One region of the Exiguobacterium sp. Helios genome, then DNA from elsewhere that is predicted to be linked to it. Evidence: predicted binding sites of a transcription regulator. Region 1 holds the regulator's gene; each other region holds the start of a gene.

Region 1 (7,567 bases):
TGGAAACAGCTGACTTATTAATCGGCGAAGTCATCCGGTATCATGTCGCGGATGAACTCGAGGAGTCGTTCCGGATTGATGCCGACGGTTTAAAAGCAATTGCCCGTCTTGCCGGCAATGATTATGCGAAAATCGGTGATATCTTCACAATTACCCGTCCAACGAAATAAGATAAAGTCATGCCAAATAGACGAGGGAAGCAGATTCGATGTCTGCTTCCCTCGTCTATTTTTTGTTGCTTACTCCATGTTATGGCGTTTACTGTACTGGAAACCGTCGAGTAGATAAAACAGGACGGCGAGCGCCCAAATCCCGACACAGCTGATTAAAAAGGCCGCTAATGGGGAGACGGCACCGTAATACATGATGATCATCGGATCATTCAGTTCGACGAACGACTGAATCGTCAGCAACGTGCAGATCAGACCGGATAATAAACTGATGAACAGTCCGCTCCATGTCTGAATGACAAGACCGATCATACAGGAAATCAGGATAAACAACGGATAAACGGCATTAAACGCATCCGGACGAATGAAAGCCGAGACGTAGTCCGCATACATCGGAACGAAGTAGAGGACACCGGACAATAGTCCTTGGATCAGATTGATCAGATAACTTTTCGAGCGCATCAGTGGAACGACTCCCACTGTTCCATCAAATCAAGCAAGTCGACATCAATCTGATCGCGTTCTGCCGAAAGGGCGGTCGCTTTCGGAATATCATTAAAGACTTCCGGTTCGCACAACAACTGTTCGATTTCGACCGACCGGTTCTCCAACCGTTCAATTTCTTGTTCGAGCTTCTCCAGCTGTTGTTTCTTTTTGCGCGCTTCTTTTTGCGCCTCTTTATCAATCGTCTTCGTCGAAGCGACTTTGATCGCTTTCGCTTCTTCTGCTTCGAGGCGGGCGATTTCTTCCTTCTCGGCTTTTTTCTCCATATAATACGAGTAGTCACCGAGGTAATCGGTCACGCCGTCTGTACTCATCTCGATGACACGTGTCGCGACGCGGTCGATGAAGTAACGGTCGTGGGAGACGAACAGTAACGTGCCTTCGTAATCGACAAGTGCATTTTCGAGGACCATTTTCGAATCAAGATCCAGGTGGTTCGTCGGCTCATCCAGCACAAGCAGATTCGTTTTCCGTAACTTCAGCTTCGCGAGCGCCAGACGTCCGCGTTCACCGCCCGACAATTCATGGACGAGCTTGAAGACATCATCGCCGCTGAACAGGAACTGCCCGAGAACGGACCGGACTTCCTGTTCGCGCATCAACGGCCATTCGTTCCAAATTTCATCAATGACCCGATTGCGGTCGTTCAGTTCCGCCTGCTCCTGATCGTAGTAGCCAATCGAGACGCCAGTACCGAAACGATAGTCACCGAACAGCGGTTTCAGACGGCCGACAAGCACTTTCAGTAACGTCGACTTGCCGATTCCGTTTGGTCCGACAAGCGCCAGTGATTCCGCACGTTGCAGCCGGAACGTAATGTTTTTCGAGACGGCTTCTTCGTAGCCGACAGCGAGTTGATTGACCTGCAGCACATCATTGCCGCTCTGCTTTTCAATCGGGAATGACAGAACCGTACTGCGTTCGTCACCGTCCGGACGGTCGATCCGGTCGACTTTTTCGAGACGCTTGCGGACACTTTGCGCCCGTTTCGTCGTCGTCGCACGGGCGATGTTACGCTGGATGAAGTCCTGCATCTTCGCGATGTCTTCCTGCTGCTGTTCGAACTGTTTCATTTCCTGTTCGTACAGTGCCGCTTTTTGTTCGAGATACTTCGTATAGTTGCCTGTGAATTTCCGCGACACGTTCCGGGACAATTCATAGACGACGTTGACGACTTGATCGAGGAAATAGCGGTCATGGGAAACGATCAGGACAGCACCACGGTAACCGGACAGGTAGCTTTCGAGCCAGGACAACGTATCGATGTCGAGGTGATTGGTCGGCTCATCGAGAATCAACAGTTCCGGTGCCTGGAGTAACATCTTCGCCAGGGCAAGCCGGGTCCGCTGTCCACCGGAAAGCGTCTGAATCCGGCGGGAATAATCGTCCGGATAAAAACGCATCCCGTGTAAGACAGAGCGGATGTTGGCTTCGAACTGATAGCCGCCGGCTTCCGAGAAGTCGTGTTGCGCTTGATCGTACGTTTTCAGGAGACGGTCATAGGCAGTCGGATCATTTAAAATGTGCTCCATGCCCATTTCGATTTCCATCCGACGAAGCGCCCGTTCCTGATCCTGCAGATGCTCAAAGACGGTCAGCATCTCGTTCCAAATCGATTCGTTCGACTCGAGTCCGCTGTCCTGCGCGAGATAACCAATCCGGACTTCCTTGCTTTTCATGATCTCCCCCGAGTCATGTGACAGCTCCCCGGCGATGATTTTTAAAAGTGTCGATTTTCCGGCACCGTTTCGTCCGACGAGGGCAATCCGGTCCCGTTCCTGTACTTCGAGTTTAATATTGTCTAAAATCGGCTCTACGCCGAATGATTTTGAGAGTTGGTTTACTTGTAAGAGAATCATATCCATCCATCCTTCCACCCTTTAGTCTATCACGAAAAATCCTGCCGAATATAATATTTGTTACTCTATGTGAAGTGGTTTACAATCAAGGAGAGTAGAATTCTTTGCATTGATTTGGGTGCCACGTCAGAACGTGGCCGAAGGGGGAACTGCAGTATGAATGGGCCAGACACAAAAATACCACAAGCAACGGCGAAACGACTGCCGTTATATTATCGTTTTATCCAAAGTCTCTATAACTCCGGCAAGCTGCGCGTCTCGTCAGCAGAGCTCAGCGAAGCGGTCAAAGTCGACTCTGCGACGATCCGTCGTGACTTTTCCTACTTTGGGGCGTTAGGGAAAAAAGGGTACGGTTATAACGTTCAACATTTGTTAACATTTTTCCGAAAGACACTCAACCAAGACGAGGTCACGAATGTCGCCTTAATCGGGGTCGGACATCTCGGAACAGCGTTTGCAAATTATAACTTTTTAAAGAATAATAGTACTCGTATCGTCATCGCGTTTGACGCCGATGAAGACAAGGTCGGAACAACGACGCAGGACGTTCCGATTTATCACGTCTCGGATATGAAAGAACAAATCAAAGCGAACCATGTCGATGTCGCCATCTTGACGGTACCGTCGCAGTTCGCGCAGTCAGTAGCGGATGAGTTAGTTGAGTACGGTGTGACCGGCATTCTGAACTTTACACCGGCCCGGTTGAATGTCCCGGCCCACGTCCGGGTGCATCACATCGATCTGTCAATCGAGCTGCAGTCGCTCGTCTATTTCATGAAGCATTATTCGCAATCAGCTGAAGGAGTGAAATCATAATGGAAAACTTAATCCCGTTAACACTTGGTATTGGACCGGCAAGCATCGCCTTGATCGGTGTCGTCGCCCTCATTATCTTCGGACCGAAGAAATTACCGGAACTCGGCCGCGCGGCCGGTCAAACGTTAAAAGAGTTCAAGAGTGCGACACACGGCATCATGGAAGATGATAAGGATAAAAAGGACGAAATGAAAGAGAAGTGAGTGAATCATGGCGATCGATCAAGAACAGAGTGTGACATCGCACTTAGATGAACTGCGTAAGCGGATCATCTGGTCGCTCATCATCGTGGTAGTCATGTTTATCGCAGCCTTTCCGCTCGTCCGGCCGCTCGTCCGTTTCTTACAGGCCGACTTAAAGGAACTCGGAATCGGTTTAAATGCGTTTAACGTCGTTGATCCGTTGATGTTATATCTGAATCTTGCGTTCATCATCGCAATCGTCTTGGCGTCCCCGTTTTGGATGTACCAGCTTTGGGCGTTCATCCGTCCCGGTCTGCACGACCAAGAACAAAAAGCGACGTTGACGTACATTCCCGTGACGTTTTTCTTATTCCTTGCGGGTGTTTCCTTTTCTTATTTTTGGCTGTTGCCGTTTTTACTGGAAGTATCAACGGAACTCGGACAAGAGCTTGGGATTGAACAGGTCATCGGGGTCGAGAACTATTTCAGTTTCCTGATCCGGTTGACGATTCCGTTTGGTCTGTTGTTCCAGTTACCGGTCGTGACGATGTTTTTGACACGGCTCGGACTCGTAACGCCGTTCTTCATGCGGAAGAATCGGAAGTATGCGTATTTTGCGTTGTTCGTGATCGCGGCGTTGATCTCACCGCCCGACATTACGTCGCATTTGATGATTTCTGTTCCTTTGTTCATCCTCTATGAAATCAGTATCATCATCTCGGCACGGACGTATAAAAAAGTGCTGATCCTGGAGCAACAGGCTGAACTGGAACGACAAGCGGATATGATGCGTGAGCTGAACAAATAACGGAAGATTCTCCTTTGCCGGTAAGGTGAGGGAGATTTTTTTGTAAGCGGTCTAATTTTATATTGAAAAAATGAACAGCAATGGGTATACTCATTATAGAAACACACGGGGGCTTAGCTCAGCTGGGAGAGCGTTTGGCTGGCAGCCAAAAGGTCGTCGGTTCGAGCCCGATAGTCTCCATATTGCTTTACCTGCCGAAACCTTGGGAAACCAAGGTTTTTTTTGTCCTTTTTTATTCACCTGTAAGAAATAGATAAGGGAATATAAGGATTTATTCATTTTGTGATGTAATAAACAAACAAATATTTTTAAAAAGCACCAAATTTAAATTGTATATTAAGCGAAAGTTAATTAAACTAAAAATACAGAATTTTCGTTTAATACGTTTTTGCTCCACATTACATTTTTGGAAAAGAGGAAAAGGAATGAAGAAAAAGAAGATTGCTCTGATGGCGGCTGCCCTCATGACATCTTCCAGCCTAGTTCATGCTGAGGGACACGTGTCATCACAAAAAGTGGATGTACAAAAGCCACAAGCACTCTCACTGAAAAAAGCGGGTCAAGAAAAGTCATACAGTCAAAACGAAAAAGTACGGATTGTCGTCGAGCTCGATCAAAAAGCAGCGATTGAACACGCGCAGGCACAAAATAAGCGTTACAGCACGTTAAGCAACACGGAAAAAATTATTCTTAAGAATCAAATCGTCAACAAACAGAAGGAAGTCAAAGCGGCAATTGCCCAAAAAGACATTTCTGTTTCGTATAAAGAAAGCTTCACGACCGTATTGAACGGGTTCAGCGGGGAAGTCAAATATGGTGAAATCAAGGAACTGAAAAAATTAAGCGGGGTCAAAAACGTACATATCGCACACGAATATGCGCGTCCGGAAGTCGAAAAGGGCGCAACACCAAACATGTTACATAGTAAAGACATGGTCAATGCGAAGCAGACATGGCAGGACTACGGCTATAAAGGGGAAGGAACGATCGTTGCCGTCATCGATACGGGAATCGATCCGACGCACAAGGACATGGTCCTCAGTCCGGAGACGAAAGTCGATTTGACGTCGTCAAAAGTCGAAAGCTTTAAATCGTCAAAAGGTTTAAAAGGAAACTACTTCACGGAAAAAGTACCGTACGGCTATAACTATGCGGATCATGACAGCGAAATCCGTGATCTTGGGCCAGGCGCTTCGATGCACGGGATGCACGTCGCCGGTACAGTGGGTGCCAACGGCGATGAAACGAACGGTGGAATCAAAGGGGTTGCACCGGAAACACAACTCCTCGCGATGAAGGTCTTCGGCAATGATCCAGGGATGCCGTCGACATTCAGTGATATCTATATCAAAGCGATTGATGATGCGATTGCGCTAGGAGCAGACGTCATCAACATGAGTCTTGGTTCAACGGCATCCTTCGTCCAAAAAGATGATCCGGAACAAAAAGCAATCGTCAATGCGATGAACAACGGTATTTTGTGTGCAATTTCAGCCGGAAACTCGGCATTTGCCGGAAGCGGCGCCGGAAACCCGTACGCGTCGAATCCAGACGTCGGTGTCGTCGGCTCGCCGGGCTTAATCAGCGAATCGCTGCAAGTCGCGTCAGTTGAAAACACACAGCTGACACTCGAAGGAATGGCATTGACGGTCGACGGGCAGGACGCAGGTTACCTCGCTTATCAGAAACAAGACTCGCCGAATCCGATTGCGGTCTTTGATAAAGAGAAGATGGATGTCGTCTATGTTGGTGACGGCAGTGAACCGAATTATGCTGGCAAAGACGTCAAGGATAAAGTCGTCTTCGTCGTCCGGAACGGCAGCTTCAACTACGGCATGATTCAAGCGGAAGCCGAGAAACAAGGCGCGGCCGGTGTCATCGTCCGCGGACGTGTCGATCATGGCGATTACGTCAGCATGGCACTTAATAAACCTACGATTCCGCTCGTCTCGTTAAGCATTGCCGACGGAAACGAACTCGAAGCGAAAGCGAAAGACGGCAAGGCATTGACAGTGACGTTTGACGGAAAAGCAGTCTCGACACCAAACCCGGTCGCAGGCGAAATGTCTGACTTCACATCATGGGGTGTGACGCCGAACCTTGACTTCAAGCCGGAAATCACGGCACCGGGCGGGAAAATCTACTCAACACTCAACGATAACGAATATGGCGTCATGAGCGGAACATCGATGGCAGCACCACACGTCGCCGGTGGAACAGCACTCGTCATGCAGCGGATCGACAAGGACTTCAAGGTCAGTGGAGCGACACGTGTCAAACTCGCGAAGACGATTTTAATGAACACGTCACGTCCGCAGCTCGATAAAGGAAAATACAATGCGGAAGCAAAAACCGGTAACTATTATTCTCCGCGTCGTGAAGGTGCCGGACTGATGGACTTACGTGCGGCGATGAAAACACCGGTCGTCGTTACGGAAACGAAGTCGGGTGAAGGAAAAGCCGCCTTGAAACAAGTCGGCGACAAGTTCAGCTTCACGTTAGACCTGAAGAACTACAGCAATGAGAAGTTGACGTATAAACTTGCCGGAACGGTCCAATCGGATCTCGCCGTCCAAGGTCAAAATTTCCTGGAAGCCAACGGTATATTCAAAAAAGGAACAGTTGATGCGGTTGACGCCAACAAAGGCACGTTCCCGATCTCCTTCACGGTCGGCTCGAAGAAAGCAAGTTCAGTCGCGATTAACGCGAAGAGTACAACAAAAGTCAACGTTACGGTTGATTTAAAAGATACAGTCGATTGGGCAAACGGTGCACCGCTTGAGTCAATCTTCGAAAACGGCTACTTCGTCGAAGGATTCGTCCGTCTGATCGATACGAACAGCAAAAATCCTGAGTTGACAGTTCCGTACGTTGGTTTCAAAGGAGCATGGGACAAAGCACCAATCCTTGATGCACCACTCTACGATGACAACACGTTCTACGGCGTCACAGGTCTTGCGACAGAAGTGAAGGATAACTTCAACCTCCTCGGAACGAATGCTGCAGGCGACGTCGTTAAAGAAAAAGTCTCGTTCTCACCGAACGGTGACGGCAGTGCCGATGAGGCCTTCCCGGTCCTGTCATTCTTACGGAATGCGAAAAAAGTCGAGTACTCGATTCTTGACCGCAATAAATCAACACTCCGCAAACTCGAAACGCAGTCAGACGTCATCAAAAACTATTACGATGGCGGATCGGAAGATGGTTTCACACCGGTGACGAATGCGG
Region 2 (7,567 bases), 100 kb from region 1:
GACGCTTGTGTCTCGATGAATGGAAGAGCTGTTAAGCTACCTGCACCAAGTCCGTCGTTCAATTTCGCTGCACGCTCAAGGAGACGTGAGTGAAGGTAGAAGACATCACCCGGGTAGGCTTCGCGGCCTGGTGGACGCTTCAGAAGAAGCGAAAGCTCACGGTATGCCGCTGCTTGTTTTGAAAGATCATCATAGATGACAAGAACGTGCTTGCCGAGATCCATGAAGTGTTCACCCATCGCTACACCAGCGAATGGTGCGAGGTAAAGAAGTGGCGCCGGCTGTGAAGCTGCTGCCGAAACGACGATTGTGTAATCAAGTGCACCGTTTTTACGGAGTGTTTCAACAACACCACGGACTGTTGATTCTTTTTGTCCGATTGCGACGTAGATACAGATCATGTTTTCTTCTTTTTGGTTGATGATCGTATCGATGGCGATTGACGTTTTACCCGTCTGACGGTCACCGATGATCAACTCACGTTGTCCACGACCGATTGGAACGAGGGCATCGATTGCCTTGATTCCCGTCTGAAGTGGTTCGTGAACCGATTTACGTGCCATAACACCAGAAGCTTTACGCTCGATCGGGTTATAGTGTTCTGTTTCGATTGGACCAAGACCATCGATTGGCATACCAAGCGGGTTGACGACACGTCCGAGGAGTGCGTCTCCTGTTGGTACTTCCATGATGCGGCCCGTACGGCGAACAGAGTCACCTTCTTTGATTTCAAGGTAGTCACCAAGAATGATGATACCGACGTTGCCTTCTTCTAAGTTTTGCGCCAAGCCCATTGTGCCGTTAGCGAATTCTACGAGCTCTCCCGACATGACGTTGTCGAGTCCGTGTGCACGAGCGATACCATCACCGATTTGGATGACTGTACCTGTCTCGTTCACTTCCATCGTAGAACCGTACTGCGCGATACGCGCTTTAAGCAGGGCGCTGATTTCTTCAGCTCTAATGCTCATGCGTTTCACCCCTATTTTCTTACGCTTTTAACAGCTCACGCTCAAGTCGCGTTAGTTTCGTTTCGATCGTGCCATCATATGTCGTGTAACCGATTTGAACACGAAGTCCGCCGATTACGTTCGTATCAACAACATTTTCTACTTCAAGCGTTTTTCCTGATTTTTGGCCAAACGTTTCCTTCACGTTCGTGAGTTCTTCGTCCGACAGTTTGTATGCACTTGTCACGATTGCTGTTGCAACGTTACGGTGCTCATTCAACAACGCGATGAAATGCTCCGGCAATGACAATACTTCCGGTGCCCGGTCGTTTTCGACCATGACGAGGATCGTATTTAAGACAATCGTATTGAAGCCTGTGAAGCTCGTATGAAGGACTTGCTTCAGCTCTTCTGCAGAAATCGACGGGTTTCCTAAAACCGATGCGAGCTCTGGTGTTGCGTGGAGCACTTCGCCGAGCGTTCGCACATCAGCTTCTGCTTGTTCGAGCACATGGTGCTCAAGTGCAAGATCGAAGAGCGCTTTTGCGTAGCGTCCCGCTACGTGGTCACGCATTAGTTCGTGCCCTTAGTGTCAGCGAGGAATTGGTCGACGAGTGCACGTTGTGCCGCTTCGTCTGTCGCAAGCTGTGTTTTCATGACGTGGCGTGCTGCAGCGATTGCTTGAAGAGCAACATCGTTCTTCAAAGCAGCTTGTGCTTCAGCGCGTTCACGTTCGATTGCACGGCGAGCTTCTTCCTTGCTCAATTCTGTTTCGACACGTGCCTGCTCCATCGCACGTGCTTGTTCTGCCTCAGCTTGACGGCGTGATGCTTCTAACAGGTCACGTGCTTCCGTACGTGCCTTGCTCAGTTCTGCTTGTTGTTGTTCTACGTAGACTTCAGCGTCTTTCCGGCTTTTTTCAGCCGAATTGATCTCGCTAGCCACATGCTCTTCCCGCGCTTTCATCATGTTGACGAGCGGGCCCCATGCGAATTTCTTCAAGAGGATGAGGAGCAAGAGGAAAACGACGATCGTGACGATCATGTTAGCAAGTAAGAGGTGACTACCTTCGCCGCCTGCTTCTGCCGCAAGATACGTGAGATTCATTCGATTACACTCCCCTCGTGGTTGGTCCTACTTCTAATATCTACATAAGGGAGCCTCAGCCCCCATGACGGTTCACTCTAGTGGAACGAATAACGCCCTATGTAGCTCAGTTCTTGGTACGTAAAATTAAATACGGATTAAGAGTTGAGGAGAAGGAAACCGACCGCTACACCGATGATTGGAAGTGCCTCAACGAGACCGATACCGATGAACATCGTTTGACGAAGTTCGTTTTTGAGTTCTGGCTGACGTGCTTGTCCTAATACTGTACCGTTTACGATAAGACCGTTACCGATACCTGCGCCGAGTGCGCCGAGTCCGATGATGATCGCTGTTGCAATAAGTTCCATTATGAATTGCCTCCCTAGATTGTGTTCGAAATTTGGTCGTGCGATTATCGGAAAAGCAGATGCTTTACCTTCGAATTAATGGTCGTGCGCTGCCTTATGCCCGATGTAAACCATCGTTAAGATAAGGAAGATATACGCTTGGATTGCTCCGATGAAGAGTGAGAATCCTTGCCAGATCAACATTGGGATCGCTGACAGGATGACACCGACTGGTCCGAGGAATTGGAAATCGTTCGTTCCAGAGATGATACCGATCGAGAGAATGATACCAATCATGATCTCACCCGCGAAGATGTTACCGTAAAGACGAAGACCAAGTGTCAACGTGTTTGCGAATTCTTCGATGATGGTAATAATAAACATCGGCGTCATAAACGTTTTCGCATACGAGCCGAAGCCGCGCATTTTCACACCGTAATAATGGCTCATGACCACTACCATAGATGAAAGTGCAAGTGTCACATACGGATCTGCAGTTGGTGAGTTGAACCAAATGTAGTGACCCGTCACAACGTTAAAGGGAAGACCCATTAAGTTGGACACGATGATGAACAGGAACAGTGTCATTCCGAAAGTTAGGAAGCGACCCCCTGTTTTCCAGTCCATCGTGCTGCTGATGATTCCGCGAACGAACTCGAGGAACATCTCCATCACGTTTTGAGCACCGGTCGGCTTCATCACAAGACGTCGCGTACCGGCCACGGCAATCAGGAAAACGAGAGCAGCTGCAATCAGCACTGTGATCAAGTTTGTCCAGCTACCGTACAGAACGAAGTCGCCCCAGAGTGGGATTTCGTAAAGTGGCATTTCGTGGTTCATTTGATTATTCACCTCTTTTCCCGCTTAAGTTCGTGAGTAAAATACTCACAAAATTGTATGACGTGGCCGGCGAGAAGGCCTATTACCACCGCAGTTAATGACAATTCGGCTTCATACTTCAAGCCGATCATCACACAGAGTACCGCGACCGCCATGCGTGATACGGTCCCTCGAGACATCGGCTTGCGCCCACGCTCGATTACACGATACATTCGATCGACGCTTAATCGTTGCAGCGTCAAGATCATGAAGCTACCTGCCCCACCCAGCGCCAGTCCATAAATCACCGGATCACTCGGATAACCGACAAGTAACAGAACGGCAAGGATTCCATAGTAGAGTCCAAACCATCGTAAGTACGCACGATACAACGCATCTTGAAGGATGATATTCATGTCTTGTCTCCTAACAAGTGCCTGATCATTGCGATCATGCAGAGAATTCCGATGAAAATCCCGATGAACACTGCAAACGTCGCGCCCATCTTTTGCCACCAGTCCTGCTGTTCCCCATAGTTCCCAACAAGAAAGCCGATGACGATCGGTGCGGCTAGTGCCGTCGAAATTTGCGAGGCCATGACCATACTCGTCGCGAGCCCTTTTTGGCGCACTAGAGACGACCCCCTTTTCCCAGTTGTGAGTTCTTTTTCTTTCCCACAATTTGCGGATTTTCATACTAGTCAAGAATACAATGAGAACCATTTCATAGTCAAATGAATTCACAATTAAAATGGACCGTCGAAACCATTGTATATCAACAATTGATAAGGTTTTCACAGAGGTCTCCCCCGGCACTCTTTTCACGAAGATGTGAAGAAAATATGTAGTACTATCAACGTTTATCGAGATGGTTCACTAGGTGAACAAAACCATTGAACAGTAACGTTATATCGTCTTTCATAATGAGAAACAAGTCATCTAAATTTGATTTGTGTCGATTTTGTGAAAAAACATTTTTTCTTCACAATTGTAAACGCTTCCGTTTCGGGACACGAAAACCCCTCTGACATCTGTTTGTAACAAAGCCCGCAGACGATTTCCAATTCGTTTCGTGTGTGCCTTGTCACAGCTTAAAAATTCACGGATGATTTGCTGCTTTCAAGGTCATAGTGCAGCTGTTTTTTTACAAAAATCATATATTTAGTTCTTCCATTTGAGTGGAACCACTGCTCGTTTACTCGTTAATTGTGATTTGAAAATGATTGTCTACATATGGTAAAAAGAAGTGACATGAACAAATCAAAAGGATGTGAAGAGAATGGAAACCGAACGCTTTCGAGTTCAGTGCGGGGACTGCTTCGGATTGTGTTGTACGGCACTCGCTTTTTCCGCCTCAAGCGATTTTGGTCACAACAAACCGGAAGCGACACCATGCCGGAATTTAGATGCTGATTACCGTTGCGGGATTCATGACCGTTTGCGCCCGAGCGGGTATAAAGGATGTACCGTTTATGACTGCTTTGGTGCCGGACAACAGATTTCGCAAGTGACATTTTCCGGCGTGTACGATGAGACGACAAAACCGGTCATGTACGCCCTGTATCCGAAGATGGTCCATCTGCAGGAAATGATGTGGTACCTGACAGACGGCATCCGGCCAGCCACCCGCTCGATTCATCATCTGCTAGAAAATAAGCTGGCTGAACTGGATGCAATGACCGGTTCTTCTCCGGACGAGCTTGCAGCACTCGATCTCGATCAGGTAAGGGCAACATTGCTACCGCTCCTTGCAAAAATCGAAGGACTGGTTCAAACACCGTTTTCAGGGACGAGCAGACGCCCACTTCCCCGCGACTGGATCGGGAAAAATCTTGCCGGACAGGACTTTTCCGGCATAAGTGTCCGCGGACAGTTTTTGCTCGCGACGAACTTATCGAACAGCCGGTTGCGTGGCGTCAACTTCCTCGGTGCCGACCTGCGTGACTGTCAGTTGGCAGGAGCCGATCTGACCGACGCGCTGTTTTTGACGCAGGCGCAGGTCAATGCGGCGCAAGGCAATATGAAGACACGTCTTCCGGAACGGTTGCTCCGCCCGTCGCACTGGGCGTAAGGGAACAATGGGGTATTAATTATTGTCCAAAAGAAGTGCCGTCTCTTTCCCAAAGATAATGCGTCATTCTATCGTGACAGGTGTTCCGCCCTCTTCCTCATTCGCTTTCCGCAGGCGAGACACAAGCCAGCTTTCCTGCACCTGTGGTCAGGAAACCGGGTCTTGTTTGTCTCTGACAGCGCAAAAAACGCGCTTTTCCCTGCAGGAGTCGCATGAAATGAGGACGTTCACTCGGACTGTTGACACATCGTTCGTACGTCCATCTTTGGAACAGATGATCTGTTGGATTCCATAAAAGGACCGGTGCCTCCGTTTTTGACGGGGACATCGGTCCTTTGCTGTATGTCTAAACTTTCGTCAGTTTTCGACTTTAAACGGCTCAAACTCCGCATCCTGATTAAAATGTTCCAGAATCGCCGCTGCAATCCGTTCGGAAGCATGACCATCTCCGTAAGGATTTGAAGCCTGGGCCATCTTGTTATACGCTGCTTCGTCCTCGAGCAACTCACTCGCGAGACGATAGATTGTTTCTTCATCCGTTCCGGCCAGCTTCAGCGTTCCCGCTTTAACGCCTTCCGGACGTTCGGTCGTATCGCGTAAGACGAGAACCGGCACACCGAGTGACGGAGCTTCTTCCTGAACGCCGCCGGAATCCGTCAAGATAAGGTGCGCCCGGCTCGCAAAGTTATGGAAGTCAAAGACGTCGAGCGGCGGAATCAAGGTGATGCGGTCGTGTCCTCCGAATACGTCACTCGCCGCCTTCTGGACGACAGGATTCAAGTGAACCGGATACACGACATGAATGTCCGGATGGTCGTCGACAAGACGCCGGATCGCCCGGAACATCTGGTGCATCTTCGCACCTAAATTTTCCCGCCGGTGCGCCGTCATCAGGACAAGTCGCTTCGAACCGATCTTTTCGAGAACGGGATGCACATAATCTGTCTGGACCGTCGTTTGCAGGGCATCGATCGCCGTATTCCCGGTCACGAAAACGCCCGCGTGTCTGTTTTCCGATGCCAGATTCGCTGCCGCCTGCTCGGTCGGTGCAAAATGCAGATCGGCCAGCGTCGAGGTCAGTTGCCGGTTCACTTCTTCCGGGAACGGTGAGTACTTATTGTATGTACGGAGTCCGGCTTCGACATGTCCCACGGCGATTTGATTGTAGTAGGCAGCGAGACTGCCGACGAACGTCGTCGTCGTGTCGCCATGGACAAGGACGAGATCCGGTTTGACTTCCTTCATGACAGCATCGAGTCCCTCGAGACCGCGTGTCGTGATATCGACCAAGGTCTGCCGCGCTTTCATGATGTTCAAGTCGTGATCCGGTGTAATCTCGAACAGCTCCAATACTTGATCGAGCATCTCCCGGTGTTGGGCCGTAATTGTGACATGGACGTCAAACGCAGGATTGTTCTTTAAGACGTTGACGAGCGGTGCCATTTTGATGGCTTCCGGTCGCGTGCCGAAAATCGGCATGACTTTGATGGGCATACAGACTTCCTCCTTCTTGCTTCTGCTCCTATTAAAACATATTCCATGTCACGTGCGCAGTTCACACTTGTGGCAACTCGTACAAAAAAAGGCGCTCCCTTCACAGGAAGCGCCTTTCAGTCTGCTGATTATTTCGTACCAAACAGACGGTCACCCGCATCCCCGAGTCCAGGAACGATGTAACCATGGTCATTCAATTTCTCATCGAGTGCCGCGAGATAAATGTCGACATCCGGATGTTCTTCCTGAATGCGTTTGACGCCTTCAGGTGCCGCACAGAGGCAAGCCAGCTTAATGCTTTGTGCACCCTGTTTTTTCAAAGAGGAGATTGCGTCAGCAGCAGAACCGCCGGTCGCAAGCATTGGATCGACGACGACGAAATCACGTTCTGCGACGTCTGTCGGTAATTTGAGATAGTATTCCGTCGGCTCAAGTGTTTCCGGATCACGGTAAAGACCGATATGTCCTACTTTGACGTTCGGCATCATGCGAAGCATGCCGTCCACCATCCCAAGACCTGCACGAAGAATCGGAACGATTCCCAGTTTCTTACCCTCGATCATTTTTTGCGTCGTTTTCGTGACCGGTGTCTCGATTTCAACGTCAGTAAGTGGAAGATCACGCGTGAGTTCATATGCCATCAATGAAGCCACTTCGTCGACAAGCTCCCGGAATTGTTTCGTTCCTGTTTCGACTTTACGCATGATCGTCATCTTGTGCTGAATCAATGGGTGATCAAATACATGTACTTTACTCATTGTTTTGCATCTCCTCTCCATTCTCTTTTCGCATTGTACT
Region 3 (7,567 bases), 760 kb from region 1:
TAACACCATTGACCGGACTGAACAAGCGCCAAGGAAAACAGTTACTCCGTGAATTACAGGCACCTGAAGGATTGATTGAAAAAGTTCCGACAGCCGACTTAGAAGACAATCAGCCGGGGTTGCCTGATGAACAAGCGCTGGGCATGACATACAATGAAATTGATGATTATTTAGAAGGTAAAACGATTTCCAGTGAAAGCCAGGCTAAGCTGGAAGGTCAGTACAAACGAGTGGGACATAAACACCATATGCCGGTCTCGCCACTGGATACTTGGTGGAAATGAGTAATAGTAATCCATTGCAGACGACAGCTGAAACAGCTGTCGTTTTTTTCGTCTGAAAATCGGGAAAAGACTCAAAACACATCAATAAGAGAGTCGGACGGGAGGTAAAGACATGGAATCAATTGCAGTCGTTGGTGGTGGACTAGCGGGATTATCAGCCGCAGCCTTGCTTGCCAAACAAGGAAAACGTGTTCAGCTATATGATGCAGCGATGTTAGGCGGAAGAGCGACCTCACAAATCATCAAAGGGTATACGTTTAACTACGGGGCGCATGCAGTGTATGGGCGGGATCATTCCGTGTTAAAGACGATCATTAAAAGCTTGAAATTAGAGATTACCTGGCTGGACTTTTCTTCGACGAAAGCAAAATATGAATTTTCCGGCCACTTAACTGCTGCTCCGGCTAATGCGATTGGTCTCTTGAAGACAGAAGTGATTGGCGGAACGGATAAACTTCGTTTTACATGGGAAGTTGTGAAAACAGTTCTCCGTCTTGAAAAAGGAGTGCCAGAGTTGTCAATTGGTCAATGGCTGGTGCAAGAAAAAGTCGAAGAAGACGTGTCACGCTTGATGCTTGATTTAGCGTCCAGTAATTTTTTTACGACCGAACCTGAAAACATTCCGTCAGTCGTCTATTTTGACTATTACCGGAAACTTTTTCGGACACGAAAACCGGTTTCGTATATCGCCGGCGGATGGCAAGTCCTAATTGATGAATTGGAACGTGTCCTGCAAGAACAGGGAGGGACGATTCACCGGAAAACTAAAATTACAGCGATTGAAGAAAAGGAACAAGGATACCGGTTACGTGACCGGAAAAAAACGGAATGGACTGTTGACCGGGTTGTCTTGGCGCTTCCGCCCCGTGATATGCGAAAGCTCGCCTTACCTGCCACCGTCCAATCCTTTATCGAACCTTTTGCCCAATATGAACCGGTAGAAGTTCTTGTGTACGATGTCGGAATCAGTCCATATCTCAAAACACCGTTTTCATACGTTTACGACCGTACCCATCAACTGTTCGTCACCGATTTATCTCATTACGATCCGAGTATCGCACCGGAAAACGGTCAGGTCTTACAAGTCGTCGCCTATCTTGCGCATCAGGAAGTCGGAAATCCAGATTATTTAGCGGAAAAGGTCAAACAGATTCACCGGCTTCTCGATCAGCATTATCCGCAATGGCAGGAACGTCTGGTCGTCGAACGGACAATGAAGCGGGCGATCGTTCAAGAAATCAAATGGAAGATGGGGCAAACTCCCCTCCCTAATTTTATGCAGGATGGACATAAGGAGACGATGGCTTTTGTCGGGGATTGGTGTGAAGGAGAAGGGCAGTTATCGGAATTGTCTTTCTCGAGCGCGTTGAACGTAGCAGCGGAATGGCAACAAAAAAACGCTCATTGAGCGTTTTTTTGTTTCGGATAAAAGGCAAGAGCAATCAAAATCGTAAAAGCAATCAAACTCATCATCGGAATCGTCAGGAAACCAAAATAATTGACCCACTTGATGAGGCAACCGTTCGTGCAGAGTGCTTCTCCGTCCGGTAAGCGTTCGAGTATGACGTGATAGGCTGCGACCGCAAATCCGAGTAACGTATATAATCGAAGAAAAAATCCATCGACCGGGCGATTACGGAATAAGGATACAAGCAAATAAATGGCGGTCGTATACATGAACAGACGTTGCCACCAGCACAACGGACAAGGAATGAATCCGCGAATCTCACTGAAATACAAACTGCCTAAAGTCGCGACCGTTGAGACGATCAACATAAAATGATAGCGTGACATATGTACCTTCCTCTCTAACGTGTTAAACTAATGCCATCTTATATCATGAGGAGTCGAATCATACATTGCAAGTGTCGGAAATGGAAATGTTGATTACGTTATCAGAAGAATTGAACATGAGACGGGCCGCAGAACGTCTTTTTGTCTCGCAACCTGCTCTCAGCCAGCGTCTGGTCGCAATCGAGCGGCGCTGGGCAACAAAGCTGTTCATTCGTTCATCACGTGGACTGAGTATCACCCCGCAAGGTGAAAAAGTCATCGGACTCGCCAAAGAAATGAACCGAAAAGAACTGGAGCTTAAAAGTGAATTGACGGCGGAAGAGGGGGCTGTTTACGGTACACTTCGGATTGCTGTCGCGTCCATTATGGGACAATATTGGCTTCCCCGTGTCCTGAAACGGTTTGTCGAACGTTATCCGCATGTCCGTGTCCAATTGGTCACAGGGTGGTCAAGTGAGATGATGCGCCATATGCTGGAAGAGCATTTTCATATTGGTATCATCCGCGGAAATCCTGATTGGAAAGGCGTGAAGGAACGGCTGTTCTCGGATCCGTTATATCTTGTTGACAGTGAACTGACGTCACTCGAACAGCTTCGGAAAACAGAACGTCCTTTCATTCAATTTAAAAGTGACTCGACGTACTATCAGGAGATTTTAGAATGGTGGCAGGACCGTTTTTCGAGTCCACCGGCCCGGACGCTCGTCGTTGACCAGATTGAGACGTGTAAACAGATGGCGCTTCACGGGATTGGTTTTGCCATCTTACCGGAATCAACGATTCATGAAGCGAGTGAAGTGATGCAGATTCCGCTTAAAACGTCATCGGGAAAAATTTTAAAGCGGGACACGTGGATTCTATCGACGGAGTCGATGCTTGAATTAAAACAAGTCCAAGCGTTTTGGGACATCGTCAAAGAAGAAGGAGGAAGTCAGTCAGATGGAATACGCAATTGAAATGCGCCGAGAACTTCATAAAATACCGGAGCCGGGTTTTAAGGAGTTTAAAACGCAAGCTTTTATCCTCGATCAAATCCGGTCGTACCCGGAAGATCGTGTTAGTTATGATACATTCGAAACAGGAGTATTTGTCCGCGTAAAAGGTTTAACGGGGAACCGGACGATTGGATATCGGGCCGATATCGATGGATTACCAATCGAAGAAGCAACGGGGTTACCATTTGGTTCTGAACACCCGGGCTTCATGCATGCCTGTGGTCATGATGTTCACGCATCCATCGCCTTAGGTTTGTTACGCCGGATTGTCGAACTGCCTGTCATGGATGATGTCGTCTTCCTGTTCCAACCGGCTGAAGAAGGACCGGGTGGGGCGGAACCGATGATCAAAAGCCCGCTGTTTGAAAAGTATCGTCCGAGTGAGATGTATGGTCTGCATGTCGCGCCGGAATATCCGGTCGGGACGATTGCAAGCCGGCCTGGTGTCTTGTTTGCGAGTGCCCGGGAAGTTCATATCACGATTTATGGACAAAGCGGTCATGCAGCCTTTCCGCATTTGACGATTGATACGGTTGTTGCTCAGGCGGCATTGATCATGCAACTTCAGACGATTGTCAGTCGTTCGATCAATCCAATGAACTGCAGTGTCATTACGATCGGGAAAGTGGAAGCGGGAATCCGGGAAAATGTCATTGCAGGTCGTGCTTTACTCGACGGAACGATGCGTGCGCTTAACGGAACAGACATGGAAAAACTAGAGCAACGTGTGCGTGACATCGTACGCGGCATCGAAGCTTCATTCGGCGTAAAAATCGATTTACAGTTTGGAAATCGGTATTATGAAGTCGTCAACGATCAACGAGTCGTTGATAAATTTTCGTCCTTCGTCAAAATGAATGCGAATTATATTGAGTGCGATGCTGCAATGACAGGAGAAGATTTTGGATTCATGTTAAAAGAAATTCCCGGCATGATGTTTTGGCTTGGTGTCAATAATGCTACGTCCGGATTACACCAGCCGACCCTGAATCCGGATGAAGATGCCATTCCCTTCGTCATTAATTTACTCGATCATTATTTCCGCGAATATGTCTAAACAAAAGACGTGACAATCGGCCCTTTATTCCTGAAAAAAATGGATAAAGGGCTTTCATTTTATAGAAGAGAACAGTTTTCGAACGTTTTGTGAAATAAATCACGAGTATATGTGAACAATTTGTTACATCAAACATTTAAAACAGACACAAATGATTATGTTCTCTATGATACGGATATAAACAATATATAGAAGTACGTCTAGAAAGAGGGGGCTATACACATGTTCAATGATCCAGTCATGCTCAGTCGATTATTGACAGGGCTCACATTAGCATTCCATATCATCTTTGCGACGATTGGGGTAGGGGTTCCATTGATGGTACTCGCAGCGGAGTACATCGGAATTAAACGAAAAGATTCAGACTATATTCTTCTGGCTCGACGCTGGACGCGTGGTTATATCGTAACTGTAGCGGTAGGTGTCGTAACCGGAACAGCAATTGGATTACAATTGTCGCTCCTATGGCCTTCTTTGATGCAAGTAGCAGGTCAAACGATCGCATTACCGTTGTTCATGGAAACTTTCGCCTTTTTCTTTGAAGCGATTTTCCTCGGTATTTATCTCTACACATGGGACCGGTTTAAAAATCCGTGGTTACACTGGTTAATCGGGATTCCGGTCGTCATCGGGGCAACATTATCCGCCTTCTTCATCACGACGGTCAACTCATTCATGAACTCACCAGAAGGATTTAAAATCGTCAACGGGACACTCACGCAAATCGAACCGTTAAAAGCGATGTTTAATACGGCGACACCGACAAAAGCAACACACGTCATCGTATCCGCTTACTTGACGGTTGCTTTTATCCTGGCAGCGATTGCGGCTTTCCATCTGTTACGGAAGAAAACCTTGTCGGCAGCAGAAACGGCATATCATAAAAAAGCTCTTCGCTTAACGGTCATGGCCGGATTAATCTTTGCGTTCTCAACTGCGTTAGTCGGAGATTTCTCCGGGAAATACCTGGCGAAATACCAGCCGGAAAAATTAGCAGCAGCAGAATGGCATTTTGAAACAACAAGTGAAGCCGAGTTGATTTTCGGTGGAATCCTGGATGAACAAGCGGACGGCAGTTATGAAATCAAAGGTGCCGTCAAAATTCCGTATGCTTTATCCATTCTCGCGGGCGGAGCGCCGGATACAGAAGTCATCGGGTTAAACGAATTCGCCAAAGAGGACCAGGCACCACTGTTTGTCCACTATTTCTTCGATATCATGGTATCGATCGGCATGTATTTAGCCGCCATCTCGGCCCTGTTCGTATTGGCTTTCCGACTCAAAAAGTTGAATCCATACAACAAGTGGTTGTTACGCGGTATCTTTATCGGTGGACCACTCGCCATCGTCTCGATTGAAGCAGGCTGGATGTATGCGGAAATCGGACGTCAACCGTGGACGCTCTATGGTATTATGAGAACGGCTGATGCGGCGACCACTTCGACCGCTGTCGGACCGATGTTGATTTTATTCAGTTTACTGTATCTGTTGCTCGGAACGATTTGTACAGTCGTCCTGCTCCGGATGTTTAAAAATAACCCTGTCGGCAAAGAACTCGCAGATGATCATCATACACGTGGTGAAGCGATGTTTGCGGACGACAACAAATAAGGAGGGAACGAGTTGGACATTCAAACACTTGGAATAACCGTACTTTGGACGTTCCTTTATGGATATCTCATCGTTGCCTCAATTGACTTCGGTGCCGGTTTTTACGCGTTTTATTCAAAATATACGAAACGGGATCATTTGACGAACCGTTTGATTCTCCGTTATCTTTCTCCGGTTTGGGAAGTGACGAACGTGTTTTTCGTCTTCTTCTTTGTCGGACTTGTCGGGTTCTTCCCGGATACGGCTTATTATTACGGAACAGCTTTACTCGTTCCCGCTTCAATCGTCTTAGTATTAATCGCGATTCGCGGTAGCTTTTACGCGTTTGCCAACTACGGTTCAAACGACAGCATGTTCTATACTTTCTTATATGGAGCAACAGGACTATTGATTCCGGCAGCGATGTCCACGACATTGACGATCAGTCAAGGTGGATTCATTCGGAAAACGAATGAGACAGTCGAATTCCTTGGGACGAAGCTGTTCACGAACTTTTATTCTTGGACGGTCGTCGCGCTTGCGATCGTATCCGTCCTCTATATCAGTGCCATGTTCTTGTTGTTCTATGCGGATAAAGCAAAGGACGAGAATGCAACACCATTGATTCGTAAATGGGCATTGTTCTGGAGTATTCCGACGATTGTTGTCTGTGCATTAGTCTTCTTTGGCTTAAAAAATCAAGCGGCTTGGCATTATGAAAACATCTTGAACGGTAATTGGTGGTGGTTCGCAGCAAGTTTCCTTTTCTTCTGCGTCGCGGTGACACTTGTCTACTTGAAGAAAAACTACGGGATTGCCTTTATCGCTGTTATGGCGCAATACGGGGTTGCCTGGTTCGGATACGGATACACACATCTTCCTTACATTCTTTATCCGTACATCGATATCAATAAAGCGGTCGTTAATGAAACGATGGCAACGGCACTTGTTGTGGTCTTTATCTTCGGATTGATGTTATTGATCCCGGCATTGTATTTGATCTTACGATTGTTCCTGTTTGATAACGACTATGTCAGTGGGAAAAAAGCAAAATAAACAGAACCTGTGTCACGTAACCATTCCGTGTGTCATCCATATAAAGGGTGGCACACTTTTTTGAGCGGATTTGTCATTCACTTTAAGGGATTGAAAACGGAAAACCGCATTAAAAAAGCGTTCATAGTAATTTAGAAGTGAATCGGGTACACTACTACTGAAGCAGAATTGTGAAGGAGAGTTGAACATGAATGGAGAGTTCGCAGTAATTGGTTTAGGTCGGTTCGGGGGTTCGATTGTCCGGGAATTATCAAAGAATGGATATGACGTTCTGGCGATTGATTCGGATGAAGAGCGTGTCAATGAATACATGGGGATTGCGACGCATTCTGTCATTGCGGATACGACGGATGAAAACGTCTTAAAGAGTCTTGGGATTCGCAATTTTGACCATGTCATCGTTGCGATTGGTGAAAATATTCAAGCGTCGATTTTGACGACTTTAATTTTAAAAGAGCTCGGTGTTCAATCGATTACCGTCAAAGCGACAAATGATTACCATGAAAAGGTGTTACGTAAGATTGGAGCCGACTTCATCGTTCACCCTGAACGGGATATGGGGGTCCGGATTGCGAACGGACTGATGAGTTCAAATATTTTAGATTATCTCGATTTATCACAAGAATTCTCAATCGTTGAAATCAAAGTCAGTGATCGAATGGCCAATCAGACATTAATCGACTTGGATTTGCGGAGTAAGTACGGTGCCAACGTCGTTGCAATCAAACGAGGCGAAAACGTCATGATTTCCTTACAAGCGGATGAATTGATTGAAAAAGGGGATTACCTTG
Region 4 (7,567 bases), 1.2 Mb from region 1:
TCATATTCTATTTATACCCGTATCACGTGAAAATTTTACGCTTACTTTTACAAAAATGCAACCGGAATCCGGTCGATACTTTACAATCACATACTTTTATTACGTATGTAAACAAAAAAAAGATTCGATTTCTCGAATCTTCTTAAAAATAAATCATATGATTACTTTTTTAAAAACATTTGTTTGGCTAGCCAAGCGCAGCCAATGACCCCGGCATCGTTACCGAGTTCCGCGATTTTGAAGGTCGTTGATCCAAAGACACGAGGTAAAGCAAATCGTTCGAACGATTCCTTTAAAGGAGTCATCAACGCATCGCCGGCTTTTGAAACACCACCGCCGATGACAATGATCTCAGGATTAAAACTGTTTGCCAAATTCGAAATAGCAAGTCCAAGATGGAATGTCACTTCTTCGACAACTTCCGTCGCTACCGCATCCCCTTGCGAATAGGCTTCAAATACATCTTTTGCCGTAACCGCTTTGATATTATTCAAAGAAGTAATTTGTCCTTTTCGTTTTTCAAGACCCAGTCGGGCGACACCCGTTGCAGAAGCAATTGTTTCCAAACAACCTTTACGGCCGCAACCACACAGGACGCCACCTTCCGGCAACATCGTGATATGACCGATTTCACCGGCCATACCGACTGTTCCGTGAACGATTTGTCCGTTGGTGATTAAACCACCACCAACACCTGTCCCCAGTGTGACGGCAAGCAGCTCTGTCGCTCCGCTCCCTGCCCCTTTCCACATCTCACCGATCGCCGCTGCATTCGCATCGTTCTCAATCACAGCGGGCAATCCTGTTAAACGTTCAAACTCTCCGACGAGTTCAAAATTGTTCCAACCGATATTGACCGCTTTTTCGACGACACCCGTATTAAAGTCGATGAATCCCGGCGCACCGATTCCAGCGCCGACAAAGTCTTCGACCCGCTTGTTGCTTTGCTGACATTTTTCAAAGAAAGAACGGGCGATGTCTCCCGGAATTTGTCCGCCATCATTTAAGATGACCGTTTCAATTTCCCATTTTTCTACGATGATTCCTTGTAAATCCAGAATCGCCATCTTGACCGTCGTTCCACCGATATCCACACCCAGTAACCACTTCATCGTCATAACTCCCTCATGATAAAAAATTCTTCCCTTTTATTTTAGCCGATTCATCTGCTTGTGCAAAGGGTTGCGCAAGCTTTTCATGCTTTTCTCGATTGTTGTAGTTCGTATGCTAAAATCACTTTTGCGGAATCATATTGTTTTTTTTCCAGCACACCGGCCTGCTCAAGTTCGTCCAGTTCAAGCATCATCATCGCAATATCCGATTCCCGGTCACCGAGGTACACAATCGTTCCATATGATTTGAGCAATTGCTGAACATCATAAAGTGTTTTCATCGTTCATCGGCTCCTTTACAAATACATCGAGTAAATCGTATGTGGCTTGAAGGGATGTCTCGTGTGTCCGTTCGTAAGAATGACTCGATTCAATCCCGGGACCGAGTAATCCGTGCCGGACATCATGTCCGGCATGGACGGCCGCTGAAGCATCCGAACTGTAATAGGGATAGATATCCACTTTGTATGGAATCGTATGCTGTTGCGCTAAACGTGTGAACTGATGACGTAACGCAAGATCATACGGACCGGAACCGTCTTTTGCACAAATCGAAACCGTGTACTCATCCGAATGTTGTCCTTCTCCAAGCGCTCCCATGTCGACTGCGATATATTCCGCGACATCTTCTGAAAAACCGGCATTTCCTCCAAAGCCCACTTCTTCATAATTGGAGATGAGAATGTGGACAGGATGCGGTAACGTCAGCGTTTTCCATTTCTTGACGAGCTCCAACAATAAAGCAACAGACGCCTTGTCATCAAGGTGACGTGATTTTACGAATCCCGTTTCCGTATGAACGAACCGTGGATCAAACGTTACGACGTCACCTACTTCGATTCCGGCAACCCTTGTTTCTTCTGCCGTTGTCGAACGGATGTCGAGTCGGACCTCGATATTCGTCGCACTCCGTTCTTCCGTATTCGTCACACGTGACGTGTGGACACTTGAATGATGGAAGACAATCGTTCCGGAAACGGTTTGTCCATCCATTTTATGAACTAAACAGTTTTCTCCCTCAATAGCTGTCCACGCATAGCCGCCAAGCTGCGATAGACTGAGACGACCGGTTGGTAAGATTTCCTTCACCATCGCCCCTAACGTATCGACATGTGCTGTCAGTAACCGAATCCGCGACGACTGCCCCGGCAACATGGCAAGCAAAGCCCCTTTTTCTAATTTTTTATATGTAATCCCTTCTTCTTTGAACCGGTTTTCTACATATGTAAGTGCATGAACGGTGAATCCCGTCGGACTAGGAATCTCCACTAAGTCACGAATCGTCTGAACAACTGCCTGCATGTGTTTCACTCCTTTTTTCGAATGTTTTTCCCTTTATATGATACCAAAAGATGGAACAGGCGGGTACTCATTCACTGCTTCGATTGCCTTCCTGCTGAATAAAAAAAGTCGTAGATTCAATTTACATTGACTCTACGACTTTTCATACGTCTAATCTTCCCTTCGAACCAATTTTAAAAAGGAATTGATTCATCCTCCATTAGACGTATTTTTTCATCCAGATATCATCGCGGTATGTTCCATCTTCCAGTTTAACGGAGTCCGGATCTTCCGCGTATACTTCAAAGCCCAGTGATTCATACAGGTTCTGAGCGGCCTCATTGCCGGAAAGCACTGCCAGGATGACTTGTTCGACATCAGGAAGTTGCTTTGCCTCTTCAATCAACGCTTCCATTAGAGCACGTCCTGTTCCGCCACGATAATCCGGTGACACATACACACCAGAAATCATCGCTTTATGCGACTCGCGTGATAATTCGTACGGCTTGACCTGACCAAATCCAAATAACTTTTCACCGTCAAATATTCCGAGCCATACTTCATCCGAATCCGGATCGCCTTCCAGCCCTTCTTGAACATCTTTAATTGGTGTTTGTTGTTCATCATCAAACGAATGACCAAACGCATCTGGATGATTTTTTAATCCTTCCAGTCGAAGACTCCAATACTGTTCTGCATCTTCTTTCGTTAACTTCCGAAATGTATACATGACTGTCTTTCTCCCCTTTATGCGTTTTTACTATTAGACAATATGACATGAGAAACTCTTCTATCCTTTACATAACCTTTTTCTAGTAAAATAAAACCTAGTTTAATCCGGAATTTTCAGCACAAAAAAAATCACTCCTTTTCGATTTGTCGAAAAAGAATGATTTTTTCGCTTTAGGCGGTCGGCTCAATATTAACGGAGAACAGGTTCCATCGTTTGACGCAACACTTCTGCTGAGTGATGGAATTTTTTAAGTTCTTCTTCCGTTAAAGAAACTTCGATGATTTCCCGAACACCTTGCCGGTTGATGATTGCGGGTACACCGATATGGATACCGGAAATCCCATACTGTCCGTCGACATGTGCTCCGACCGTTAAGAGACAGTTCTCATTTCCGAGAATCGCCCGGACGATTCGAACAAGTCCAAGACCAATCGCATAATAGGTCGCCCCTTTTCGTTCGATGATGTGATACGCTGCATCCCGGACATTGATATAAATTTGATCAAGATCCGCTTGAGAGTAACGATCATTTTCCGCTAACAATTCATCAATCGTTTTACCATAGATCCGTGAGTTGCTCCAGGCTGCAAATTCCGTGTCCCCGTGCTCTCCAAGAATGTAGGCATGCGCATTACGGGAATCGATATGGAAGTATTCACCGAGCATTTGACGCAAACGGGCCGTATCAAGAACCGTACCTGATCCAAAGACACGGGATTTTGGAAGACCGGAATATTTCCATGCCAGATGAGCCATGATGTCAACCGGGTTAGATGCAACGACGATGATGCCATCAAAACCAGATTCCATGATTTGGCGTATCATTTCTTTCATGATCAACGCATTTTTAGCAACAAGATCGAGTCGGGTTTCGCCCGGTTTTTGTGGCGCCCCTGCCGTGATAACAATCACTTCCGCATCCTTACAGTCTGAGTAATCCCCTGCCCAGATGCGCATCGGGGAAGAACTGAAAGGTGTCCCGTGATTTAAATCCATCGCTTCGCCCTCTGCTTTGGCTTTATTCACATCGATGATCACCAATTCTTCACACAATCCCGCCGTCGACATCTGATAGGCAAAGCTTGAACCAACAGCCCCCGCACCAATTAACGCTACACGTGTCACTTTCGCATGTAATTCCATCCTTTATATCCACCCTTCTGAAGGTAATTTAAAAGTTTGTTAACTATCTCACAAATAGATTGTAACATCTTTCACAAAGTTTAGGTATTTATGAAACCGTTCACATCTTGTCTAATTTGTGTCAATAATATCCTAACATAAGGAAAAGCGACATCTTCCATTTCCACTTACCACATTCGATACACAATAAAACCAAACATTCCGGCTAACGTACTCGACAAAAAGTTGACTCCGTCATTCCCAAGCCATTTCCATCCCTTTACATAAAGAGTCGGTTGATTGTGGTGAAGACGTTTTTCTGTTTCTTTGAGGCAAACCACACATCGAAATTTCCGCTGGACCGTCCCGCCGAACAATGTATCAAACAAACTTCCTATGATGCCGCCTAACGTCACCAACAACCAGATGTCCGTCGATAAGTCGAACAGTAGATCGCCTGCTGTCGCTATGAACAAGGCGCCGACAATCGTTGCGGTCGTCCCAAGGATTGAAATTGCGCCGCTCGTTCCAGCCGGTACACGCCGTCCCGTTAAGAGAAAAGGATTTTTTTTTGACAAAGGACCAATTTCAGAAGCCCATGTGTCGGCATTTGACGCAGCCAGCACGATCAAAAATAAGACAAGAAACGATGTGTGTTCTGTCCAGAGAAATCCCATCGAAGCCAACGCTGCGATCCCTCCGTTCGCAAGAACCTGCCAGCCGTCACGCGGTCCGTCTTTTTCGACGATTTGATTCACCGACTGTTTTCTTCGTTTCCCAAGTTTCGACAACAGACTGGAACTGCCGAAAAAAAGCAATAACATCAGAAGCCCGGGGTAACCGAATCCGGACAGGACAAGCGCCCCGACGACAAGCGTCCAAATACTGCCGCTGATGGTCAGCAAACGCAGCCGGTATCCGATATAGCCGAGGAAAAAACAAAATAAAATACCGTAGATTACTGGCATACAACGACCTCAGACTCGGTTACAATCTGCTGAACCGGTTGATCGAAGGGTTCCACTTCGAACGCAGAAACCAGTTGACGCTCAAACGCAACCGCTAACGTATGGCCATGATAATCAGCTAATACCCGATCATAAAAACCGCCTCCCCACCCTACACGGTAGCCTTGACGTGTGAACGCCCGTCCCGGAACGATGCAAAGGTCCACTGCACTCAAAGACCTCTCTACCGCCTGGTCATCCGGTTCCCGAATGCCCATCTTTGTTTCTATCAATGGGCTGTTCGGTAAGTATTCAAAAAATCGCATCTCCTGGTGCATGACTTTCGGAATGACAACCTGTTTCCCCAGTTCCCAGGCCTTCAAAATAATCGGCTCTGTCGCACATTCGTTGCGAAAGGAAAGTGTGATGGCAATGGATTGAGCATTTTTCCACTCCGGTAAAGCAAACAAATAATCATAAATCTGCTGTTCTTTTTGTTCACGATGCTCTAACTGATTTAACTGATCTGTAATAAATCGCCGAATTTCCCGTTTTTCCATCTTGCGAATCCCCCTTATTCAACAAAAAAGCCATCACACAAGGTGACGGCTTCCATCTCAATTATTTTACTTCACGGTGAAGTGTGTGCTTACGGAGACGTGGGTTGTATTTCTTCAACTCAAGACGCTCTGGGTTGTTACGCTTGTTCTTCTTAGTGATATAAGTACGGTCACCAGTTTCAGTGCAAGCCAAAGTAATTTTAACGCGCATGGGATTCCCTCCTATCTAGCTCTCGATGTATCAAGTATTTTTGCTTTACATAAGGTTAAGCATACTCAAGTATCGTACCAAGAAAGGAAGTGAATTGCAACTGTTCATCCGTTCTTTTTTGGATTCATTACATGCTGGTATGGATTTTCAAGGTCCACCTGGAATGTACGCAGTTCTTTTGCGACATGATAATCATGTTCGATCCCGTTTCTTGCTTCTTCTCGCTCGAGATAAATGACGTCTGAATGACGTAATGCTTCTCCTTCGAGTCGCTTGATTGCTACGACAAGCCCACCTGTTCCTGACGGAGAACGTTCGCTTTCCAAGTCATACACGTTGCTGACAAGTGGTAAGCCGTTCATTTCAGCAAAGGATTGAGCCGCTGAAGCCGTCTCCATATTAAAGTTATGAACAAGTCGGAACTCGACGATTTTATTCAATGCCTGTGCTTGACGCAAGACTGCCAGATTTAAGCCGGCCAATTGATTATACGTCTGAACGAGCGGTAGACCATTGACCTCGACCTGATAGACATGCACACCGTCTTGATGCTGATAACCGGCTGTCCCTGATGTAATGACATAAACATTTTCACCTGATGCGGCTAATCGTTTCGCATATTCCGCAACGGGACGGTTTGAATCATCGTATTGCGTCGTCACAAGTAAAATAGCTTCGCTGTTCCACGATACCTCACGTTGAACGGCCACATAATAATCATGCGGAGTCAGGAAGACATCCGGTTCAATGTCGGTATCAGCGAGGAACGGATATTCTGCATACCGCTCTTCTAGCCAATCAAGCGTCAGCTCCTGCGCATCGAGACGACGTTCCGTTTCTTCAAATCGTTTAATATGTTCACGGAACCGGTTCGCTGCATATTGTGCCGTTGTCTGTCCATCGAGAATAAACGGCCAGTCACTCGAGACGGCAAGCAGATATTCGCGAATCAACTGACGTTTGGCTTTCACCGTCAATTCATCCTGATGACGATTCCGGGCAACGACGCCTGCCAAACGTTTTTCAAGTTGGTGCAAGTGACGGATCATCCAATCGTTGCGTTCATTGATCCAGACATCCGCATAACCTTTGCGTCCCCACGTTCCCATCGCAATGTGAACCGTTTCGATATCCTGGAAGTGACGTTCCAAAAACATCGCCGGAGAAATCGACTCAATCCCGTAATCTTCGAATCGTTCCATCGTTTTTCCGAGGAAGTCCGGCCCTTCGAACCACCAATGTCCAAATAACTCAGCATCGAACGGTGCCGTCACGAGGAATGGTGGAAAATCTTGTGCGCTCTGCTCATCTAAATGGTTGGCAAGTGCTTCCGCAAAATCAGTCGCATGGACATCTGTCCGTTTCCAAGCCCAATCCCGGACATAATATTCTTTTTGATCCGACTCGCCCGTCACCCGGTGAAGTTTTAATCCTGTATCGTAACGAAGTCCTTCTGGATGCATGAATTCGGCGATTTGATCCCATTCGCGGTCATATGCAAGGTCGCGGTAAAACTCACGGTAATCCGGATGCCCAGGATAACCGATGACCGAACTCCAAATCCGGCCCGAGATGATTTGATCACGCGGGAACAATGCAAC

What was found. The regulator Rex, encoded in region 1, represses fermentation and respiration genes when NADH is low (regulators of the CRP and FNR family bind a similar motif). The targets are predictions, from matches to a motif close to TTGTGAAATATTTCACAA.
Region 2: HNY42_RS15095 (AtpZ/AtpI family protein) is a predicted target of Rex. The motif match lies at 3,917-3,934, and genes of this name have one in related genera.
Region 3: HNY42_RS11880 (cytochrome ubiquinol oxidase subunit I) is a predicted target of Rex. The motif match lies at 4,218-4,235, and genes of this name have one in related genera.
Region 4: HNY42_RS05920 (L-lactate dehydrogenase) is a predicted target of Rex. The motif match lies at 4,306-4,323, and genes of this name have one in related genera.

What each region holds. Positions count from the first base shown of each region.
Region 1 is NZ_CP053557.1:3,027,655-3,035,221, reverse strand. It holds gene HNY42_RS15645 (flavin reductase family protein) at 1-170, shown strand, start outside; gene HNY42_RS15640 (hypothetical protein) at 240-632, opposite strand; gene HNY42_RS15635 (ABC-F family ATP-binding cassette domain-containing protein) at 632-2,533, opposite strand; gene HNY42_RS15630 (redox-sensing transcriptional repressor Rex) at 2,690-3,349, shown strand; gene HNY42_RS15625 (twin-arginine translocase TatA/TatE family subunit) at 3,349-3,552, shown strand; gene tatC (twin-arginine translocase subunit TatC) at 3,560-4,339, shown strand; tRNA gene HNY42_RS15615 (tRNA-Ala) at 4,447-4,519, shown strand; gene HNY42_RS15610 (S8 family serine peptidase) at 4,765-7,567, shown strand, end outside.
Region 2 is NZ_CP053557.1:2,923,889-2,931,455, forward strand. It holds gene atpA (F0F1 ATP synthase subunit alpha) at 1-971, opposite strand, end outside; gene HNY42_RS15070 (F0F1 ATP synthase subunit delta) at 991-1,524, opposite strand; gene atpF (F0F1 ATP synthase subunit B) at 1,524-2,057, opposite strand; gene atpE (F0F1 ATP synthase subunit C) at 2,195-2,407, opposite strand; gene atpB (F0F1 ATP synthase subunit A) at 2,483-3,226, opposite strand; gene HNY42_RS15090 (ATP synthase subunit I) at 3,235-3,621, opposite strand; gene HNY42_RS15095 (AtpZ/AtpI family protein) at 3,618-3,836, opposite strand; gene HNY42_RS15100 (pentapeptide repeat-containing protein) at 4,484-5,275, shown strand; gene wecB (non-hydrolyzing UDP-N-acetylglucosamine 2-epimerase) at 5,633-6,769, opposite strand; gene upp (uracil phosphoribosyltransferase) at 6,898-7,527, opposite strand.
Region 3 is NZ_CP053557.1:2,262,815-2,270,381, reverse strand. It holds gene nadE (NAD(+) synthase) at 1-284, shown strand, start outside; gene HNY42_RS11900 (FAD-dependent oxidoreductase) at 397-1,692, shown strand; gene HNY42_RS11895 (disulfide bond formation protein B) at 1,686-2,078, opposite strand; gene HNY42_RS11890 (transcriptional regulator CcpC) at 2,144-3,034, shown strand; gene HNY42_RS11885 (N-acetyldiaminopimelate deacetylase) at 3,018-4,130, shown strand; gene HNY42_RS11880 (cytochrome ubiquinol oxidase subunit I) at 4,353-5,741, shown strand; gene HNY42_RS11875 (cytochrome d ubiquinol oxidase subunit II) at 5,754-6,776, shown strand; gene HNY42_RS11870 (potassium channel family protein) at 6,964-7,567, shown strand, end outside.
Region 4 is NZ_CP053557.1:1,155,009-1,162,575, reverse strand. It holds gene HNY42_RS05940 (ROK family glucokinase) at 162-1,118, opposite strand; gene HNY42_RS05935 (YqgQ family protein) at 1,196-1,393, opposite strand; gene HNY42_RS05930 (M42 family metallopeptidase) at 1,377-2,414, opposite strand; gene HNY42_RS05925 (GNAT family N-acetyltransferase) at 2,614-3,123, opposite strand; gene HNY42_RS05920 (L-lactate dehydrogenase) at 3,316-4,269, opposite strand; gene HNY42_RS05915 (DUF92 domain-containing protein) at 4,437-5,216, opposite strand; gene HNY42_RS05910 (5-formyltetrahydrofolate cyclo-ligase) at 5,207-5,755, opposite strand; gene rpmG (50S ribosomal protein L33) at 5,817-5,966, opposite strand; gene HNY42_RS05900 (glycoside hydrolase family 57 protein) at 6,071-7,567, opposite strand, start outside.